One region of the Bradyrhizobium sp. LVM 105 genome, then DNA from elsewhere that is predicted to be linked to it. Evidence: riboswitches for the same ligand, from Rfam matches in the RefSeq annotation. Region 1 holds a riboswitch; the other holds the start of a gene.
The links. A riboswitch is a leader RNA that binds a small molecule or an ion and turns the genes downstream of it on or off. The one in region 1 is predicted to bind glycine.
Positions count from the first base shown of each region.

Region 1 (10,040 bases):
TTTTCCTCATGACCACCTCCTTCTACCGTTCCTCGAAGTTCAGTTTCGCGCGGGCCGCGAGAGCACACGGTCCACCATCTGCGGCGCGAGCCCCACATAGTTCATCGGATCGCAACGACTGTGTACGGCGGCCGGTCCGCCCAGGGCTTCCACGACATCGGGCATGGCGCACAGGATCGCGACGAGATCGCCGCCGTCGTCCAGCGATTGGCGGCAAGCCTCGTAGACCCGGTCATGGGCGCGCTGACGACCGAGCTTGGGCGCAGCGGCCATCATCACCGCTTCGGCTACGATCAGGCCGTGCGTCAAGTGCAAGTTCTCTTGCATTCGCTCCTCGTGCAGATGGAGACCGGAGAGCATGAACTTGGCGTTGGCGAGAGATGAGGCCGTCAACAGAAAGCTCTCGGGCAATGATATCCATTCGAGATGCCATGGGCCGGTCGCCCGCTCGAAATCATGGATCATGCCGTCGAGCATCGCCGCGACGTGCTGACGGACGGACTTCGCAGCCGCCAGCATCAATTCGCTTGAAATAGGATTGCGCTTCTGCGGCATCGTGGACGAGGCGCCGCGCCCGCTTACAAAAGGTTCTGAGACCTCGCCCAACTCCGTAGCAGACATGAGCATCACATCGGTCGCGATTTTTCCGAGGCTACCGGTAATGAGACCGAGCAGAGTCACCGCCTCGGCAATACCATCCCTGGCGACGTGCCAGGTAATCGACGGCTGCCTCAGTCCTAGCTCCTCGCAGAACAGCTTCTGGATCTCGAGACCCTTCTCCCCCACAGAAGCGAGCGTTCCCGCCGCTCCCGAGAATTCTCCCACCAGAACACGTGGCAGCGCCTGCCCTACGCGCTCGATATGTCGCTCGATGGACGAGAGCCAGATCGCGACCTTATATCCAAATGTGATTGGGAGGGCCTGCTGAAGGTGAGTCCGTCCAGCCATTGGCGTCGAGCGATACTTGCGGGCCAACATCGCCAGAATGGCGCTGAGTTCGGCCAGGTCGCGTGAAATGATCCGTAGCGCCGCCCGGATCTGCAGCACCGTAGCGGTGTCCATGATGTCTTGAGTAGTGGCTCCCCAGTGCACGTAGCGGCCGGCTTCGCCGGCGGCCTCAGATAGTTGATGCACGAGGGGGAGGATTGGATATCCGACGATCTCCGTCTCACGACGAAGCTTCTCGGAATCCAATTTGAGGGAGCTCGCTGCGACGGCGATGGCATCCGCAGCGGCGGCGGGCACAATGCCCAATCGAGCTTGGGCTTTTGCCAACGCAACTTCAGCTTCGAGATAGCGAGCGATCAGAGCGTCGTCATCGAAGACAGCTCGCATTTCGGCGGTTCCGAACATGTTGCGAAACAAGACGGAATCAAAAACCGTGCTTCCCATCCCATTTCCCTTCTATATGTTCGTACATATCTATATGTTCGTACATATTCGGCGTCAAGCTTTGATTTGATCGCATATGGAACCGTCGCCGACGATCAAAGGCCGCAAGAAGGCGGATCAGAGCGACTTGATGTTTGAAAGGCACCCTTTGGCCCGCGTCGCTCCCTCCTCGTGTTCGACGGCTTTGGCTTCCGTTTCGTGGCTTGGCGCCTGCGCTGCGGGTCATGTTGAAAGGAATGCAGACTTCACCTTGGAGCGCCTGTTGTGGACCAGCGGCGCACGAGTCGTCGGAGGTCCCGGGTGTGTCCGGCGCTGAGGAAATGGTTCGTCTCGGCCAAAACGCAGACTGACGCGCCCGTTTCGATCGGCCGGGACTCTGCTATTTGGATTGCCCCTGACCCTTCTCCGCAGTGCTTAAATCGAGAGAATCGTCGCTGTGACCGGGTCAGCCCGCCTCTTGCCGAACGTTGACGTCTCGAAAGCTCAGGCCTTAATGACAAGAGATTACCGAATAGGAGCCTTAGGTGGTCACGCGTTACGCCCTCGTCGCTCGCACCCTCATGGAAGCTATTGCCGAGGGTCGATATCCGGTAGGCTCTCTGCTACCCAGCGAGCTTGAACTCACCGAGCAATTCGCCGTTAGCCGATCCACCGTGCGGGCCGCCATGCGCGAGCTCCAGGCCTCGGGGATCGTCAGCCGCAAGAGAAACACAGGAACGAGGGTCGAGGCATCTTCGCCGCAAGGCAGCGCGAGGGGATTCACCCAGTCGCTCGAATCGATAGAAGCTGTTCAGCAATTTGGCGTCGAGACGGAACGCCATGTTCAACGCGTCTCGGAGATCGTCGCCGACGAAAAGTTATCACGAGCTCTCGGCTGTCAGCCTGGTCGCCGCTGGCTACGCATCTCGAGTCTCCGCATCGTGCCGGGTGACTCGAAACCGATCTGCTGGACCGATGTTTACATAGACGACACTTTTGCCCGGGAGGTCCGCTTGAGGATGGATAGCCATCCGGATATCTTCGGCACTCTCGTGGAGAAGATTTCGGGCCGCCGCTTCATCGAGATCCGCCAAGATATAAGCGCAGTAGGAGTTTCTCGCGACCTGGCTGAACCCCTGATGGTCGCACCGGGTGCCCACGCGCTTTCGATCCGCCGTCAGTATTTTTTCAGTTCAAATGAAATGGTCGAAGTGTCGCTCAGCGTACATCCAGCCGAAAGATATAGTTACTCGACCCGACTTACGCGTCGACAAGCAGAAACCGGGTGACGGCACATTGCGTCACTGACCGGCGGCGGTGGCGCTTACGTGCGACCGGCCGCGTCTCGAATAAGGCCTGCCAACGTGGTCACGGCCTCTCTTCGATCGTCGCTTCGGATATGGACAACATATTCCACATCCGGCAGTGTTGGCAGGCCCTTCTCCCCCTCAACAACACGTAGGCCAGCGCCAATCAATCCGCGCGGCAACGGCGTTGCGGCAAGACCCGCCCTCACGATAGCACGCATGCCGGCGAGACTCGGAGACGAGCCCGCAAATTGCCAAGGGCAGCCCGATTTGGCGAGCGCGCGCAGCGCGAGATCCCGATACGGACAAGGCTCTGGAAAGAATGCGAGGGGCAGCGGATCAGGCAAGTTTCGCTTTTCGGCAAAAGCCCAAACCAGCGGCTCCTGCCAAAGGCGCCAACCAGCTATTTTCGCATCGCAAATGGAGCCGACTGCAAGATCAAGCTCCCGAGCTTCAAGTTTTTGAAGTAGCTGCGTGACAATACCGATCTCCAATTCTAGAGCGAGAGCGGGATGCTTGCGAGTGTAGCGCTTGAGAATCTTCGGCAGCCAGTCATCGACGAGATCTTCCGCAACACCGATCTTCAATCGTCCCGCGAAATGGCTTCCAACGAGGGCGGCATGCGCGTCTTCATTCAGTTGCAAGATCGTTCGCGCATAACCGAGGAGAGTTTCTCCAGCCCGCGACAGCGTCACATTCCGGGTGTTGCGTTCGAATAGCGCCTGACCGGCCTGGGCTTCAAGCCGGTGAATCTGGGCGCTCACAGTCGATTGCGTGGAGTTCAAAGCCTCCGCCGCACGTGTGAAACTGCGCCCTTCCGCAACCTTAACGAAAGTTCGAAGCAAGCTTGGCTCGAATGCCATGGCCAATTGATCCACTTTCTCGATCAGTGTACCACTTTTTATTCGTTTGTTAAGTCAATTCGGCGGCGTTACGAGGGACGCGGGAGGATGAAACATGTCCAAGGTTCTGTACGTCGAAGCATCGCCACGAAAGCAACGCTCTGCCTCGATCGAGGTTTGCGAGGCATTCATCGAGACTTACCGCTCGAAAAACCCTTCTGATGAGATCGAGAAGCTAGACGTTTGGTCACTCGACCTTCCGACCTTCGGCGAGGCCGCTCTGGACGCCAAGTACGCGGGCTTATCGGGTACCCCTCTCACGAACGAACAGGCCTCCGCGTGGGAAACCATCCGACGCCTAGCGGCGCCATTTCTAAACGCCGACAAGATGGTGTTTGCGGTGCCGCTGTGGAATTCCTCCATTCCATATCGATTCAAGCATTTGATCGACCTTATCACGCAGAAGGACATTCTTTTCAGTTTTGATGAACGTGGCTTCGGCGGCCTCGTGAAGGCCAAGCGGGCGGTTGTAGTTTACGCCCGGGGTCTCGACTACTTCTCTGACTCCTCGATTACTCCACGGGACTCTTACGACTTGCAGAGCCCCTACATGGACCTGTGGCTCCGCTTCATAGGCGTCTCGGACATTCGTGAGATCGCCGTCGAAAAGACCCTCCTCGGATCCGAAGTGGACCTGGAGACAAGAACTGAGGGCAAGCGACGGGCAGTCGAACTGGCCCGCGATTTCTGAGCGCCTTGACAGTCGACCCGAGCAGCACGGCGCATAGACGACAAGGAGTACTCATGGAAGCTCTCTATACCGCAACCGTTACTGCAGTGGGTGGCCGGGCAGGAAGCATCAAATCATCCGACGGCGTTCTAGATCTGCAACTCGCTTATCCCAAGGAATTGGGTGGCCCGGGGGGCGTGGCTACGAACCCCGAACAGTTGTTCGCGGCCGGTTACGCCGCTTGCTTTGAGAATGCACTCATGCGGGTGGCGCGGGAACGCAAAGCACCAATTCGCGAATCCACTGTAACGGCTCACGTAACGATCGGCAGAAACCAAGAAGGTTTTTTCGAACTCGCGGTCGTGCTTGAAATTTCGGTGCCGAACCGCGACCGGGCGGAGATCCAAGATATGATCAGGGTGACCCACGAAGAGGTTTGCCCATACTCCCGAGCGACACGAGGCAACATAGAGGTCGAGTTCCGGATTACTTGATCGAAGCAGAAACGCCAAGGGCGCAAGAATTTGCTAGCTGCTCCGACATTTTCGCAGACCAGGCCGATAGTAATACCCGCGGCTTTCTATGCCTTCGCGGATGGTCTGGCTGACCACCCGCACGGCTCGCCTCTTCTTCCGCCAAAATCCGCCGAATCCAGCTGGAAATGGATGACTTGCCGGGACGACCAAGAGCTCCCGTCTACCGCTAACATAAACGTCATACGTCACCTTGCCGCGCACAGTGTTTCACTCGTTAATTGCGGCATGTGCGGCACCGAGCGCATACTTCTCAATATGACGTCTTGCACCTCCTTCGGGGCGAAGCTGTCCATTTAAGGAAACTCGGACCGACACCGTGCGAAGGCTGTTACGCTGCGGTTCTAGATGGCATTTCGAGATGGGAGTTCTCCGTCGCCACTAGACCCGCCACCATCTCGGCAGTAAGGGCTGAGAGCGTCCAGCCGAGGTGCCCGTGTCCGGTGTTGTAGAAGACGCCCGCCTTTCGTCCCCGGCGCACGATGGGCATCATATTCGGCATCATTGGCCGAAGACCCGCCCAAGGAACAACTCTTGAAGTATCTATTCCGGGAAACTTCGCTCTTACCCAGGCAACAAGTGGCTCGATCCGATCTATCCTAATATCACGGTTGAAACCGGTGAATTCGGCCGTGCCTGCGACACGGAAGCGATCAGAACCGAGACGGCTGGTAACGATCTTGGCCGCATCGTCCAACAGACTGACGTAGGGAGCTGCTTCTTTGCTCTCGCTCGACTCAAGATGCACGGTTATTGAGTACCCTTTGACGGGATAAACGTTAACTCGGTCACCGAGCATGGAGGCAAAATGGCGACTGGCTGCCCCAGCGCACACGACGACTTTATCGGCCTCCAGGCTATCGGTCTTCTTAGCATTCGTACCAACGTCGCAAGAATTCCACGTCACCCGGACGGTGCCACCGAGGGCATCGATGCCGACAACATCGGCCTCCTGCCTGAAGGTCGCGCCGCGTCTCTTGCAGGCCTCTGCGAGACCCCGGGTAAACTTGTGAATGTCCCCCGTCGAGTCTGATTCAGTGAAAAAGCCGCCATAATACTGGCCGTGGAGCGTAGGCTCGATTGTCCTTAGCTCTTCCGGAGTGACTGCACGACGATCCAAGCCGCCCAGTCGAAGGAGGGTATTGACCCGTTCTGCCGCTTCGAAGCTCGAGCGATCGTCGTAGATGTGAAGAATTCCTCTCTTCTCCAGATCGAAAGAAATGCTCTCTCGTTCGGCGATAGCAAAGAGGTGGCGCCTCGCTTCGATCGCCATGCGCGTCGTCGCGACTGTGTTGCTGCCGTGATACTGGATGTTCCAAAGGAACTCCCCGAGCCAAGAGTATTTGTGCCAACTCGGAGAAAGCCTCATCAGCAGGGGCGCATCGCGCTTCCACATCCACTTAAGTCCCTTCAGCACAGTTGACGTACTGTTCCAGACTTCAGCATTGCTTGCCGACAGCTGCCCCCCATTCGCGAAGGAAGTTTCCATCGCAGGATATCGATTGCGATCAAGTATGGTGACTTGATGCCCTGCTTGGATCAACGCATAGGCAGTAGTTACGCCGGTAATCCCGGCGCCGATTATGACGATCTGGCTCATCTTTTCAGTCTCTCGGTTTGAGGAGTGGATGCGCTCGATCAGCGATCGGAGCGGCCCCATCTGTCTCGGTACCTGAGAGATTTCCGTCGAGTAGACGGATGTCCCCTTCGGTGGACACCGACCGGTGTCTCTCTCCAGATCGTCTTCGACGGCACGGTCCTTCTGCCTGAGAGTTTCCGGGGCGGTTGCTCCTTCGGCGCCAAGTCCAAGATAAACCTGGTCTCTCCCGTGTCATCGCATTCAAACAGCTCTTTCAAACATCCTATCGCATCGTAGGCATCATAAACTCGGGCCCGGCACTTGCGCTGTTCGGCCACCGCGTGGTGACCGTCTTCAGTTGCGTGTAGAAGCGAACCCCTTCCATACCATGCATGTGATGGTCTCCGAACAAAGACGCCTTCCACCCTCCGAAAGAATGGAAAGCCATCGGCACGGGGATGGGGACGTTGATTCCGACCATGCCAACCTTGATCCTGTGAGCAAACTCTCTTGCCGCATTTCCGTCCCGGGTGAAGATAGCCGTCCCATTTCCGTATTCGTGCCCGTTGATCAATGCCGCCGCCGCGTCGAAGCTCTCGGCACGCACGACGGCCAGCACCGGACCGAAAATCTCTTCTCGGTAGATCCTCATGTCTCTGGTTACTCTGTCGAAGAGCGATCCTCCGATGAAGTAGCCGTTATAGCCTTGCATCCGAAACTCGCGCCCGTCGACCAGGAGGTCCGCACCTTCCTCAACACCGGCTTCGATGTAGCCCGACACCCGATCGAGATGCTCCTTGGTAATCAGCGGGCCCATCTCGGCTTCGGGGTCGTGACCAGGACCTACCCGCAGACCGCGTACTCGCTTCTTTAGCCGCTCCACCAAATCGTCTGCCGTGCCGTCGCCAATCGGGACTGCAATGGAGACCGCCATGCACCGCTCCCCGGCTGAGCCGTAGGCCGCGCCCATGAGGGCGTCGACAGCCTGGTCGAGATCAGCATCCGGCATGATGACCATGTGGTTCTTGGCGCCACCCAAGGCTTGGCATCTTTTGCCGTATCGAGCTGCATTTTCGTAAATGTATCTTGCGATCGGCGTCGAGCCCACGAAACTGATCGCCGAGACTTCGCTATGCTTGAGAAGCGCATCCACTGCCAGCTTGTCGCCCTGCACCACGTTGAAGACGCCGGGCGGCAACCCGGCCTCAGACAGCCATTCCGCGATGAGGAGCGATGCGGAAGGATCTCGTTCCGAGGGCTTCAAAATAAAACAATTTCCGCAAGCGAGGGCTACCAGAAACATCCACATCGGGACCATGACCGGGAAATTGAAAGGCGTAATACCGGCCACTATGCCCAGTGGCTGTCGGACCGAATGACTGTCGATCTTCGTTCCGACGTTTTCCGTGATCTCTCCCTTGAGAAGCTGTGGAGCGCCGATCGCGAACTCGACGACTTCTATGCCACGTTGCACTTCGCCCAGGGCGTCGGAATGCACTTTCCCGTGCTCTAAGGTGATGACCGACGCTAAATCCGAGGCGCGCTCCTCGAGAATGCGCAGAAATTTGTTGAGGATTCTGGCACGACGGAGGGGCGTGGTCTCGGACCAGGAAGGGAAGGCGGCAGCAGCGGATGCCACTGCGTCGTCGACCTCCTGAACCGTCGCCAAGGATACTGAAGCAGTCTGCTGTCCGGTCGCCGGATCGAAGACATTCGACGTCCTCGTGCCTTTGCCTTTGACGCGATTTCCGTTGATATAGTGTCCGAGCGAACTCATCATTCTCTGCTTCTCGATACGATACTTAGCAGACTATGGATCGACGACTTATGCCGGCGGAAAGAGGACCGGCACACAATCTGCTATCGGTCCACTCGACTTCTGCATTCCTTTAAGAAGCTCAGGCTTGCCCGTCTCCAATACGATCTTCCATATCAGCATGCTGAGTTCGGAACGGATTTTTGCGCCGGTAAGGGGGGTGATCTCGATATCGCCTAGCTTATCCAAGCTGACAACGTTGGGGACCGGCCTGGCAGAAATACGATATCTCGCACCGCTGCATCCGACCACGACGAACGTCCTTGTAGCTTCGAACTGGGTCAACTGATCGGAAGTAAGCCAGTTCTTTAGGAGCGCCTCCGCGTCGAAAGCTGGCCGAGGCGTCCCTCGGTGGCGACGTATCCTTTCCTGGATAAGGATCAATGTCCTCTCCAGAGTGATGATCGACGCTGCGCCGCCTGCCCGCCCAGGAAAGAACAGCGTCTCCTCGGCGGTTGGATCCAACTCACGAATTATCTTGGACCGACCGAAGCTTCTAGTTGCCGCCAGATACCCTCGCGCCGCCAACCTTCGAAATCGTTCCCGAGCAGTCGATAGCTCATCGGCATGGCTCGGCCGGAAGTCATGCTGAAGGACTGCAGGTCCTAATACGATTTGTCGCGCCATTTGACTCTCGACCGTCTAGCTACGCATTTTCCAAAGTAAGATGTTTCGCCAAAACCTCGCCTGAGGACGACAAACTGGCCGTAGTTCCAGTCCAGACCACACGCCCCTCGTCCAGTATGGCGTGAGTATCGGCGACCGCGCGGCAGACCTGTATGCTTTGTTCAACAAGAAGAATGGTGAGCCCACGGGCTTTCAGGGAAAGCATGAGCTGAACGAGCTCGTCGACAATCACAGGCGCCAGCCCCTCGGTCGGCTCATCCAACAGCAGGAGACTTGGGTTCGTCATCAGCGCCCGCGCGATCGCGAGCATTTGCTGTTCGCCGCCGGAGAGTCGGCCGGCAGCCGATTTCCATCTCCTTTTGAGCGACGGAAACAGCTCGGCGGCTGCGTCGGGCGTCCATGGCGAACCCTTACGAAAAGCGATACTGAGGTTTTCCTGTACGTCTAGTGTGGTGAAGACCGCTCTGTTTTCCGGTACCAGCGCGAGACCGCGGCGGGCTATTTCGTGCGTAGCAAGCTCCGACAACGGGTTGCCGTCGAACGTGATCGTTCCCTGGGCATGGACCAAACCCATGATTGATCGCAGAGTAGTCGTTTTCCCAGCGCCATTGCGGCCAAGAATAGCTACCGTTTGACCTCGCTGAACTTGCACGTCCACGCCTTGCAGAACGTGGCTCTTCTCGTACCAGGCGTGCAGATCGCGAACGATAAGTCCAGTCATGCTGCAGATCCGAGATACGCGTTTTTTACTTCAACGTTCGTCCTGATGGCTTGAGGCGAACCTTCGGCGATCTTCTTTCCTTGGGCGAGCACCGTGACCGTATCCGAGATATCCAGAACGACGCTCATGTTGTGCTCGATCAGAACGACCGTACGTTCCGGGGCGAGACTCTTGATGAGGAGCTTCGTCCGATGAACATCATCGAGACCCATACCAGCTAGAGGCTCGTCCAAGAACAGCAGCTTGGGGTCAGACGCAAGAGCCATGGCTATCTCAAGAGCGCGCTGGGCCCCGTGGGATAGGTCGCGCGCGCGTGCTTCAAAGCGGGCCGACAAACCAACCGTGTCCGCTAATTCCGCGGCGCGTTTCTTGGATACCTTTAAGGGGTCGCGATTGCGCCAGAATGCCCACGCCTCTCTTCCGGCCACAGCTTGCAGCGCCAATAGGATATTTTCGGCGACGGAGAGGTCCCGGAAGATATTGGTCAGCTGGAAAGACCTCGAAAGCCCCAGAT
Region 1 covers NZ_QZMV01000007.1:338,193-348,232, reverse strand. Annotated here, with positions in the region: gene D6B98_RS21920 (Bug family tripartite tricarboxylate transporter substrate binding protein) at 1-10, opposite strand, end outside; gene D6B98_RS21915 (class-II fumarase/aspartase family protein) at 40-1,392, opposite strand; gene D6B98_RS21910 (GntR family transcriptional regulator) at 1,917-2,660, shown strand; gene D6B98_RS21905 (LysR substrate-binding domain-containing protein) at 2,696-3,541, opposite strand; gene D6B98_RS21900 (FMN-dependent NADH-azoreductase) at 3,636-4,271, shown strand; gene D6B98_RS21895 (organic hydroperoxide resistance protein) at 4,325-4,744, shown strand; gene D6B98_RS21885 (D-amino acid dehydrogenase) at 5,115-6,383, opposite strand; glycine riboswitch at 6,528-6,622, opposite strand; gene D6B98_RS21880 (CoA-acylating methylmalonate-semialdehyde dehydrogenase) at 6,646-8,142, opposite strand; gene D6B98_RS21875 (hypothetical protein) at 8,188-8,643, opposite strand; gene D6B98_RS21870 (ABC transporter ATP-binding protein) at 8,825-9,526, opposite strand; gene D6B98_RS21865 (ABC transporter ATP-binding protein) at 9,523-10,040, opposite strand, start outside.

Region 2 (10,040 bases), on a different contig from region 1:
CAACTCGGCCTGGCGCGCCTTCTTGAGGAGGGCGTCCCGTTCGGGGCCGGGAGGCAGGCTGGCGGCGTCCTCCTTGATCTGCTTCACCCATGCGGAGAGCCGGTCTTGAAGGGTCAGTTGTTGCTTGAAGCGTCGCCGCTTGAGCATGGCACGATCCTGTCCGTGCGCGGAAGGCGGCAGCGCAATCGGGGTTTCATCATCGATCGTCGCCGCGGTCCCGCGCGTGGTGATGATCGATTAGGATCCATAAACGGAACGGCGTCTGTTCAGTTGTGCGCACAACGCGCAGGCACGAGCCGGCTGATGAAGGTCGACCAGGATCGGGCCGCAACCGCGTCCGCGGAACGTTCACCGTTCCGGCCAGAATGCAGGATCTACGTTGTGGGGCTGCTGGCTTGCGACGAGCCACCACCGGGAATTAGGACGTCCCGAATTCAACCTGGGGGTAGGGGCAGAAGCGCGGCCAGCCGCCAAATTCCAAAAAGAACATATTGCGAACCTGGAACAAATAGGGTACATTGCTTTTATCGCCGCGCCGCCTCGCAACTGTTTGTCCCTCACGCGAATCCTCGCCATAAGGAGCACGACCCAATGTCCGCCACTGCCCTGCGTATCGTCGAAGGATCTTCCATGGACAAGAGTAAAGCTCTGGCTGCCGCGCTCTCCCAGATCGAGCGCCAGTTCGGCAAGGGCTCGGTGATGAAGCTCGGCAAGAACGACCGGTCCATGGACATCGAGGCGGTGTCGTCGGGCTCGCTCGGGCTCGATATCGCGCTCGGCATCGGCGGCCTGCCCAAGGGGCGCATCGTCGAGATCTACGGGCCGGAATCCTCGGGCAAGACCACGCTGGCGCTGCATACGGTGGCGGAAGCGCAGAAGAAGGGCGGCATCTGCGCCTTCATCGACGCCGAGCACGCGCTCGACCCGGTCTATGCCCGCAAGCTTGGCGTCAACATCGACGAGCTCCTGATCTCGCAACCCGACACCGGCGAGCAGGCGCTGGAGATCTGCGACACGCTGGTGCGCTCCGGTGCGGTGGACGTGCTGGTGATCGATTCGGTCGCGGCGCTGGTGCCGAAGGCCGAGCTCGAAGGCGAGATGGGCGATGCGCTGCCGGGCCTGCAGGCCCGTCTGATGAGCCAGGCGCTGCGCAAGCTCACGGCCTCGATCAACAAGTCCAACACCATGGTCATCTTCATCAACCAGATCCGCATGAAGATCGGTGTGATGTACGGCTCGCCTGAGACCACCACCGGCGGCAACGCGCTGAAATTCTACGCCTCCGTCCGCCTCGACATCCGCCGCATCGGCGCGATCAAGGAGCGCGACGAGGTGGTCGGCAACACCACGCGCGTCAAGGTGGTCAAGAACAAGCTGGCCCCCCCGTTCAAGCAGGTCGAGTTCGACATCATGTACGGCGAGGGCGTCTCCAAGATGGGCGAGATCCTCGACCTCGGCGTCAAGGCCGGCATCGTCGAGAAATCGGGCGCCTGGTTCTCCTATGACAGCCAGCGGCTCGGCCAGGGCCGCGAGAACTCGAAAGCGTTCTTGAAGGCCAACCCCGACATCACCGCCAAGATCGAAACCGCGATCCGCCAGAACTCCGGCCTGATCGCCGAGCAGATCCTGGCCGGCACGCCCGAGCGCGACGCCGACGGCGAGGAGCCGACGGACGAGTAAATCTTAGACAGCCAGGTTTTTCGCGAGGAGCGGGCGCTGAAGACGTTGAGTTGCCGACGTCTTCGGTGCCCGTTTTCGTTTTGCCTTGCGTTTATCAGGTGGTGCGATGAAGCGGCTGATCTTGACCGGGTGGGGCGGCGGGATTGATCTCGTTCGATCGGGGTTGGCCGAGATCGTCATCCCGTTCCATTTTAGTTTTGAGTGGGGACCGCTCCCGCAGGTGGAAAAGCTCTCAGCTTATTTGGCTGCCTACACCGCAGAGCTTGGCCATGCCGAACATTGGTCGGATTGGGTCCGCTGGCCCCGCGACGCCAAGCGTCGCAAATTGTCGCTGGCTGAATTTTGCGAGCTTTACGACGAGATCGAACTCTGGTTTGGAGCGACTGCCCGCGACCAGCTGCAACTGGTCTGGTTGCTTGATTACCTCGGCAGCTATCCTGCATTGGCGCTGAAGCTCAGGCTGCGATTGCTGAACTCCGACCTGATATTTGGTCCCGATTATGATTTCGTTGAGGGCGAACGCCATATTTCCGTCGGGGACGTCGGTGCGGAGGAGTTCGAGATCGCGCAGTTGGCATGGTCGGCCTACCGCGGGCCGACCCCGGAGGCCTGCATCGATCTGCTTCACCGCGATCTGAGCGCGTTGCTGATGCTGCGGCCAGCCTTGCTCGAGCTTCTGGCAGAGCTCCCGTCTCCTTTGACCGGACTAGGTGCGACCGAGATTCGATTTCTGGAGATGCTCCATTGGTATGCAAACACGAATGCGTTGTTCCATCTACGCTCGCTACGGGGCACTTACGTGTGGGGTGAGGTCGAACTGGGATATTTGCTCGAAGGCCTCGCCCTCGGCCCCAAGCCAGCTGTGGCCGGGCTCGGCGAAGAATTACGCATCATCGACCTTGGCAATCTCGGAGCCCGGCACAAGGTTTACCTCCGCAGCCGGTTGTCGCTGACCGAATTCGGTAAGGCTGTACTGGCCCATCAGGAGGATTTCAGCCGTTATAATCCAATCGATCGCTGGTGGGGCGGCACACATCTGACCAACGATCGGCTGTGGCGCTACGGCCCTGTCCTGACGAAGCCCTGAGGAGGCCGACGTGACGCGGCTTATTGTGACGACAGACTCGTCCGCCGCCGGCGCCATACAACGGGCCGGCCTTGCCGACCTGGTCATTGCGATCGAGCGTCGCATGGTCGGGGGACCGCTACTCTCCGAAACGGAATGCGAGGCATTCTTCGCCCCGCGCGTGGCTCATCCAAATGGCCTGCACTGGCTCGACGATACGCCGGTTTGGCTCCTGGAAAGGTCCGGGGTGAGGGGGCGCGGACTGATCGATCTGTTGTCCGAATGCGACACGGCCGAACTGTGGATGGGACCAGAGCCGAACGCACAATTGCTTCTGCTCTGGCTGCTCGATTATTGCGGCACCGAGGAAGCGGCAGTTTCCAAGCTCTCGATACGTCGTCTGGACTTTGCCGTGGGTGATCTCGCGCCGGAGCAACTTGCGAAGCTGAATCCTCCAATTGCAAGAATTACGCAGGATCACGTTGAACTGGCCGGTCGGGCATGGCGAGCCTATTGCGCGTCCACGCCGCAGACTTGGTTCGAGCTCATCGAGATGGATTTGAGCCTGCTTCCGCAACTCGAGCGTTGCGCCCTCGACCTGCTCGAGGAACTCCCGGGCGTGACCACCGGTCTTGGAGCGACTGAGATGCGAATGCTGGAGTTGATCGCGCCTGGCGGCGTGCAGCCCTTCGATGTCTTCCCGGGTCATCAGAAGCGCAACGAGCGGCGCGTGTACGATTACTGGGAAGTCGGAGTCCTGCTCGACGGGCTCGCGCGATGCCCGGTACCGGCCGTAGCCGGGCTCGACGAGGGGCCATTCACGCTCGACATGCATGACGATGCGCGCCGTTTCGCGCAATATAAGCAATCCCTGATGTCACTCACCGATTTCGGGACGGCGGTGCTGGCGGGACAAGAGGACTTCCCGCGTCATAATCCGATTCGTCGCTGGTGGGGTGGCACGCTTCTCACCAACGAACGGCTTTGGCGATGGGATCGCGAAAGCCGGTTGTTGATTGAGCCTTATGTCAGGTTGTAGGGTGGATTAGCCGCAGGCGTAATCCACCACATTGTCTCCGCGGAAGCAGACGTGGCGGGTTACGCCGACGGACGGCGCTTCGCGCCGCCGCCTGCTAACCCACCCTACGAAGCTCACTCCGCAGCTTGCGCGTAGTCGCTCACCGGCGGGCAGGAGCACACCAGGTTGCGGTCGCCGTAGACGTTGTCGACGCGCCCGACGGGGCTCCAGTATTTGTCGGTGCGCGAGACGCCCTGGGGGAAGCAGCCTTCAGCGCGGGTGTAGGCGCGCTTCCAATCGTCATCCGCGATGTCGTGCACGGTGTGCGGGGCGTGACGCAGCGGCGAGGCTTCGATCTTGAAACGGCCGGCCTCGACCTCGGCGATCTCCTTCCGGATCGCGATCATGGCATCGCAGAAGCGGTCCAGCTCGGCCTTCGATTCCGACTCGGTCGGCTCGATCATCAGCGTGCCCGGCACCGGGAAGCTCATGGTCGGGGCGTGGAAGCCGTAATCGATCAGGCGCTTTGCGATGTCGTCCACGGTGACGCCGGACGTCACCTTCAGCGGGCGGGGATCGACGATGCACTCATGCGCGACGCGGCCCCTGGCGTTCTTGTAGAGCACCGGGAAGTGCGGATCGAGGCGCGCTGCGATGTAGTTGGCGTTGAGGATCGCGATCTCGGTGGCGCGCTTCAAGCCTTCGCCGCCCATCATCAGGATGTAGATGTAGGAGATGGTCAGGATCGATGCCGAGCCGAACGGCGCGGCCGAGACCGGCCCGACAGGCGCTTCGCCATTCGTCGCGGGGTGGCCCGGCAGGAACGGCGCAAGATGCGCCTTCACGCCGATCGGGCCCATGCCGGGGCCGCCGCCGCCATGCGGGATGCAGAAGGTCTTGTGCAGGTTGAGATGGCTGACATCGGCGCCGTAATCGCCGGGCCTGGAGAGGCCGACCTGGGCATTGAGGTTGGCACCGTCGAGATACACCTGGCCGCCATGGCCGTGCACGATGTCGCAGATCTCGCGGATATGCTCCTCGAACACGCCATGGGTCGAGGGATAGGTGATCATGACCGCGGCAAGATCCTTGGAATGCTTCTCGGCCTTGGCGCGCATGTCATTGACGTCGACGTCGCCGTTCTTCTCGCAAGACACAACCACCACGTCCATGCCGACCATCGCGGCCGAAGCCGGATTGGTGCCATGGGCGGAGGAGGGGATCAGGCAGATCTTGCGGTGCGTCTCTCCGCGCGAAGCATGGTAGCCGCGGATCGCCAAAAGCCCGGCATATTCGCCTTGCGCGCCCGAGTTCGGCTGCAGCGAGATCGCGTCATAGCCGGTGATGTCGCACAGCCACTTCTCCAGCCGCGCGAACAGCGCGTGATAGCCGCTCGCCTGCTCGCGCGGCACGAACGGGTGCAGCGTCGCAAATTCCGGCCAGGTCAGCGGCATCATTTCGGTGGTCGCGTTCAGCTTCATGGTGCAGGAGCCGAGCGGGATCATGGCACGGTCGAGCGCGAGGTCGCGATCGCTGAGCTTGCGCATGTAGCGCAGCATCTCGGTTTCGGAGCGATGCGCATGGAAGACCGGATGGGTGAGGAAAGCGGTGGTGCGCTTCAGCGTCTCCGGCAGCGCCTCGCGCGTGGTCGCGTCGATCTCGGCGTAGGCAAGCGTGCCGCCGAACGCGCGCCAGACCGCTTCGACCGTTGCCGGCGTCGTGGTCTCGTCGAGCGCGATGCGCAAGGCGGTTTCACCGACGCCGAGATTGATCTTCTCGGCGGCCGCGCGCGCGACGATCTCGGCGCGCCTGGCGCCGGCATCGACGCTCAGCGTGTCGAAGAAGGTCTCCGACTGCGGCGCAAAGCCGAGCTTGCGCAGGCCGCTCGCCAGCACGGCAGTGCGGCGGTGCACGTTGCGCGCGATCTGCGCAAGGCCTTCGGAGCCGTGATAGACCGCGTACATCGAGGCGATCACGGCGAGCAGCACCTGGGCGGTGCAGATGTTGGAGGTCGCCTTCTCGCGGCGGATGTGCTGCTCGCGCGTCTGCAGCGCGAGGCGATAGGCCGGCGCCCCGCGCGAATCGACGGAGAGGCCGACGATGCGGCCGGGCAGCGAGCGCTTCAGCGCATCGCGCACCGCCATATAGGCCGCGTGCGGTCCGCCATAGCCCATCGGCACGCCGAAGCGCTGCGCCGAGCCGATCGCGATGTCGGCCCCGAGCTCGCCGGGCGAGGCGACCAGCGTCAGCGCCAAGAGATCGGCGGCGAGAATCGCGAGCGCGCCCTTGGCCTTCAGCGCTGATATCGCAGGCCTGAGGTCGCGCAATGCGCCCGAGGAGCCCGGATATTGCAGCAGCGCGCCGAGCACGTCCGCCTTGTCGAGATCGGTGAGGGGGTCGCCGACGATCAGGCTCCAGCCGAGCGGCTCGGCACGGGTGCGCATCACCGCCAGCGTCTGCGGGTGCACGTCCTTGTCGACGAAGAACGCCTTTGCCTTGACCTGCGAGTGCCGCTCCGCCAGCGCCATGGCTTCGGCCGCCGCGGTGGCTTCATCGAGCAGCGAGGCGTTGGCGACATCGAGCCCGGTGAGGTCGCAGATCATGGTCTGGAAGTTGAGCAGCGCCTCGAGCCGGCCCTGGCTGATCTCGGGCTGGTAGGGCGTGTAGGCGGTGTACCAGGCCGGATTTTCCAGAATGTTGCGCTGGATCACCGCGGGCAGGACCGTGCCGGAATAGCCCTGGCCGATCAGCGAGGTGAAGACCTGGTTCTGTCGCGCCAGCTCGGCCATATGCGCGATCGCCTCGGTCTCGCTGAGCGGCTTGCCGAGATCGAGCGGGGCGGCCTGCCGGATCGAAGCGGGCAGCGTTTCCGCCATCAGGGCGTCGACGCTCTTGGCGCTGACGGTTTCGAGCATGGCGGTGACATCGCGCGCCGAGGGGCCGATATGGCGGCGAACGAAACTGGCGGCGGTGTCGCCGTTGGTCTTGCGGTGCGCGGTCATCATGGGTCCTCGCTAGGAGTTGCTGTCATGCCCCGCGAAGGCGGGGCACCCAGTAAACGCAGGCGTTCGTGATAGAGCCGATGGGCCGCGGCGTACTGGATCGCCCGCCTGCGCGGGCGATGACACCGAGTATGGGGCGGCCGTTCTCTTCATCTTAAGCCGTATGCGCCTTGTAGGCGGCTTCATCCATGAGGTTGCCGAGCTCGCTCTTGTCGGCAATCTTGATCTTGAAGAACCAGGCCGCGCCCTGCGCATCCGAGTTCACCAGCGCCGGCTCGGCGGCAAGCGCCTCGTTGGCCTCGAGCACTTCGCCTGTAACAGGCGCATAGACGTCGGAGGCTGCCTTCACCGATTCCACCACGGCAGCGGCTTCGGCCTTCTTCAAGCTCCGGCCGATCTTGGGCAGCTCGACGAACACGACGTCGCCGAGCTGCTGCTGGGCGTAGTCGGTGATGCCGACGGTGGCGACATCGCCGTCGATCGCCAGCCATTCGTGGTCGGAGGTGTACAGCGTCGTGGTCATTTCGAGTCCTCAGCGTTTGTAGGTGTTTTTGACGAAGGGCATGGCGGCGACGGCGAGCGGCAGTCGCTGGCCGCGCACCTCGGCGAACAGCTTGGTGCCGAGCGCGCTCAGATTGGTGGGCACGTAGCCCATCGCCACCGGCGCATTCAGGCTCGGGCCGAAGCCGCCCGATGTGACTTGTCCGATCGGCTCGCGCGCATCGGCGTCGGCAAAGAGCAGCGCGCCCTCGCGCACCGGCGCACGGCCCTCGGCACGCAGGCCGACGCGGCGGCGGGTCGCGCCGTTGTCGAAATGCGCCAGGATTTTCTCCGCGCCGGGAAAGCCGCCGGCGCGCGCGCCGCCGCTGCGGCGGCTCTTCTGCACCGACCATTCCAGGGCGGCCTCGACCGGCGTGGTGGCGGTGTCGATGTCGTGGCCGTAGAGGCAGAGGCCGGCTTCCAGCCGCAGGCTGTCGCGGGCCCCGAGGCCGATCGGCAGCACGTCGGGATTGTCCAGCAGCATCTTGGCGAGGCGTTCGACATCGCTGGCGGGAGCCGAGATCTCGAACCCGTCCTCGCCGGTATAGCCGGAGCGCGAGACGAAGCACTTGATGCCGGCGACCTCATGCGGACCGGCGTCCATGAATTTCATGGACGGCGCCGCTGCACATAATGTCGCCAGCGCCGTTTCGGCCTTCGGGCCCTGCAGCGCGATCAGCGCGCGGTCGGCGAGGGGGTCGATGACGCAGTCGCCCGAGAGATTCGCCCGCAGATGCGCCTCGTCCGCGTCCTTGCAGGCGGCATTGACGACCAGGAACAGGTGATCGCCGAAATTGGCGACCATGAGATCGTCGAGGATACCGCCGTCTTCATTGGTGAACTGGGCGTAGCGCTGCCGGTTGGGCGCGATCGCCACGATGTCCTGCGGCACCAGCCGTTCCAGCGCGCGGGCGGCGTCCTCGACCTTGCCCGATTTCGGGCGCAGCGCGATCTGGCCCATATGGGAGACATCGAACAGGCCGGCGGAGGCTCGGGTATGGAGGTGCTCCTTCAGCACGCCCGCAGGGTACTGTACGGGCATGTCATAGCCAGCGAACGGCACCATCTTGCCGCCGAGGGACACATGCAGGGCGTGGAGGGGCGTATGTCGGAGAGATTTCTGGTCGTCGGGTACTGGCATCACAGGGGCCCTCGGCGGTTCCCCGGGGACGATTCCCCGAGACAAACCAGTCGAAGCCCCATCTGTCGCTGTGCCTGAGAGTATTATCCCGTCGGCGGGCGCAGTCCGGGCCTAGACCCGTCGGCGCCTCTTTCCAGATGCTGTCAAAGCCACGCGGTCCTTTTGCCTGAGAGTTTCCGGGGCGGTTGCTCCTTCGGCGCCGGCTGCCTAAAGCCGGTCTCTCCCGACGTGGCCGTCGATACAGATGGGTACAGACCACAGGGCGGCCAAGCCTGTCAACGCGTCCGCATGTCCTATCAACGGGATTGCAACGGGAATTGAGCGGATGCGGCAACCCTCTGATCTGCTTGCACAGTTTCTGGACAGGAAAGCTGGCCTTGTCTAAAAGCGCTTTGGCCCGCAGATATCAGCCTTAACGTTACGGTTTGGATGGCGAGAAGCGGGTCCAAGCACACCCGATTGGATGAACATGAGCGGCGTCAACGAGATCAGGTCGACCTTTCTGAACTTCTTTGCCGAGAACGGCCACGAGATCGTGGCCTCCTCGCCACTCGTGCCGCGCAACGATCCGACGTTGATGTTCACCAATGCCGGCATGGTGCAGTTCAAGAACGTCTTCACCGGCGTCGAGAAGCGGCCTTACCAGCGCGCCACGACCTCGCAGAAATGCGTGCGCGCCGGCGGCAAGCACAACGACCTCGACAATGTCGGCTACACCGCGCGCCATCTCACCTTCTTCGAGATGCTCGGCAACTTCTCGTTCGGCGACTACTTCAAGGAGCGGGCGATCGAGCTCGCCTGGAAGCTGATCACCAAGGAGTTCGGGCTCAAGAAGGACAAGCTGCTCGTCACCGTCTACCACACCGACGACGAGGCGGCGGGCCTGTGGAAGAAGATCGCCGGTTTCTCCGACGACCGCATCATCCGCATTCCGACCTCGGACAATTTCTGGGCGATGGGCGACACCGGCCCGTGCGGCCCGTGCTCGGAGATCTTCATCGACCGCGGCGAGCACATCTGGGGCGGGCCTCCCGGTTCTCCGGAGGAAGACGGCGACCGCTTCCTCGAATTCTGGAACCTCGTGTTCATGCAATACGAGCAGGTGACGAAGGAGGAGCGGGTCGGCTTGCCGCGTCCCTCGATCGACACCGGCATGGGCCTGGAGCGCATGGCCTGCATTCTCCAGGGCGTCGAGAGCGTGTTCGAGACCGACCTGTTCCGCCATCTGGTCGACGCGACCTCGTCCGCGCTCGGCAGCGGGCCGACCGAGCAGAATGTCGCCTCGTTCCGCGTCATCGCCGACCATCTGCGCTCCTCGGCCTTCCTGGTCGCGGACGGCGTGCTGCCCTCGAACGAGGGCCGCGGCTACGTGCTGCGCCGGATCATGCGCCGTGCGATGCGCCATGCGCAGCTGCTGGGTGCGAAAGAGCCGCTGATGCATCGGCTGGTCTGGGCGCTGGTGCGTGAGATGGGCCAGGCCTATCCCGACCTGATGCGCGCGGAGAATCTGATCGAGGAAACGCTGCGGCTGGAAGAAACCCGCTTCCGCAAGACGCTTTCGCGCGGCCTCGCCATTCTGGATGAGAAGAGCGC
Region 2 covers NZ_QZMV01000015.1:87,066-97,105, forward strand. Annotated here, with positions in the region: gene D6B98_RS31090 (hypothetical protein) at 1-147, opposite strand, end outside; gene recA (recombinase RecA) at 592-1,680, shown strand; gene D6B98_RS31100 (DUF1835 domain-containing protein) at 1,787-2,767, shown strand; gene D6B98_RS31105 (hypothetical protein) at 2,778-3,785, shown strand; gene gcvP (aminomethyl-transferring glycine dehydrogenase) at 3,899-6,766, opposite strand; gene gcvH (glycine cleavage system protein GcvH) at 6,921-7,289, opposite strand; gene gcvT (glycine cleavage system aminomethyltransferase GcvT) at 7,299-8,447, opposite strand; glycine riboswitch at 8,593-8,683, opposite strand; gene alaS (alanine--tRNA ligase) at 8,917-10,040, shown strand, end outside.
Region 2: it holds a riboswitch for glycine, as region 1 does, so the genes downstream of both, gcvT (glycine cleavage system aminomethyltransferase GcvT) here and D6B98_RS21885 (D-amino acid dehydrogenase) in region 1, are expected to answer to the same signal.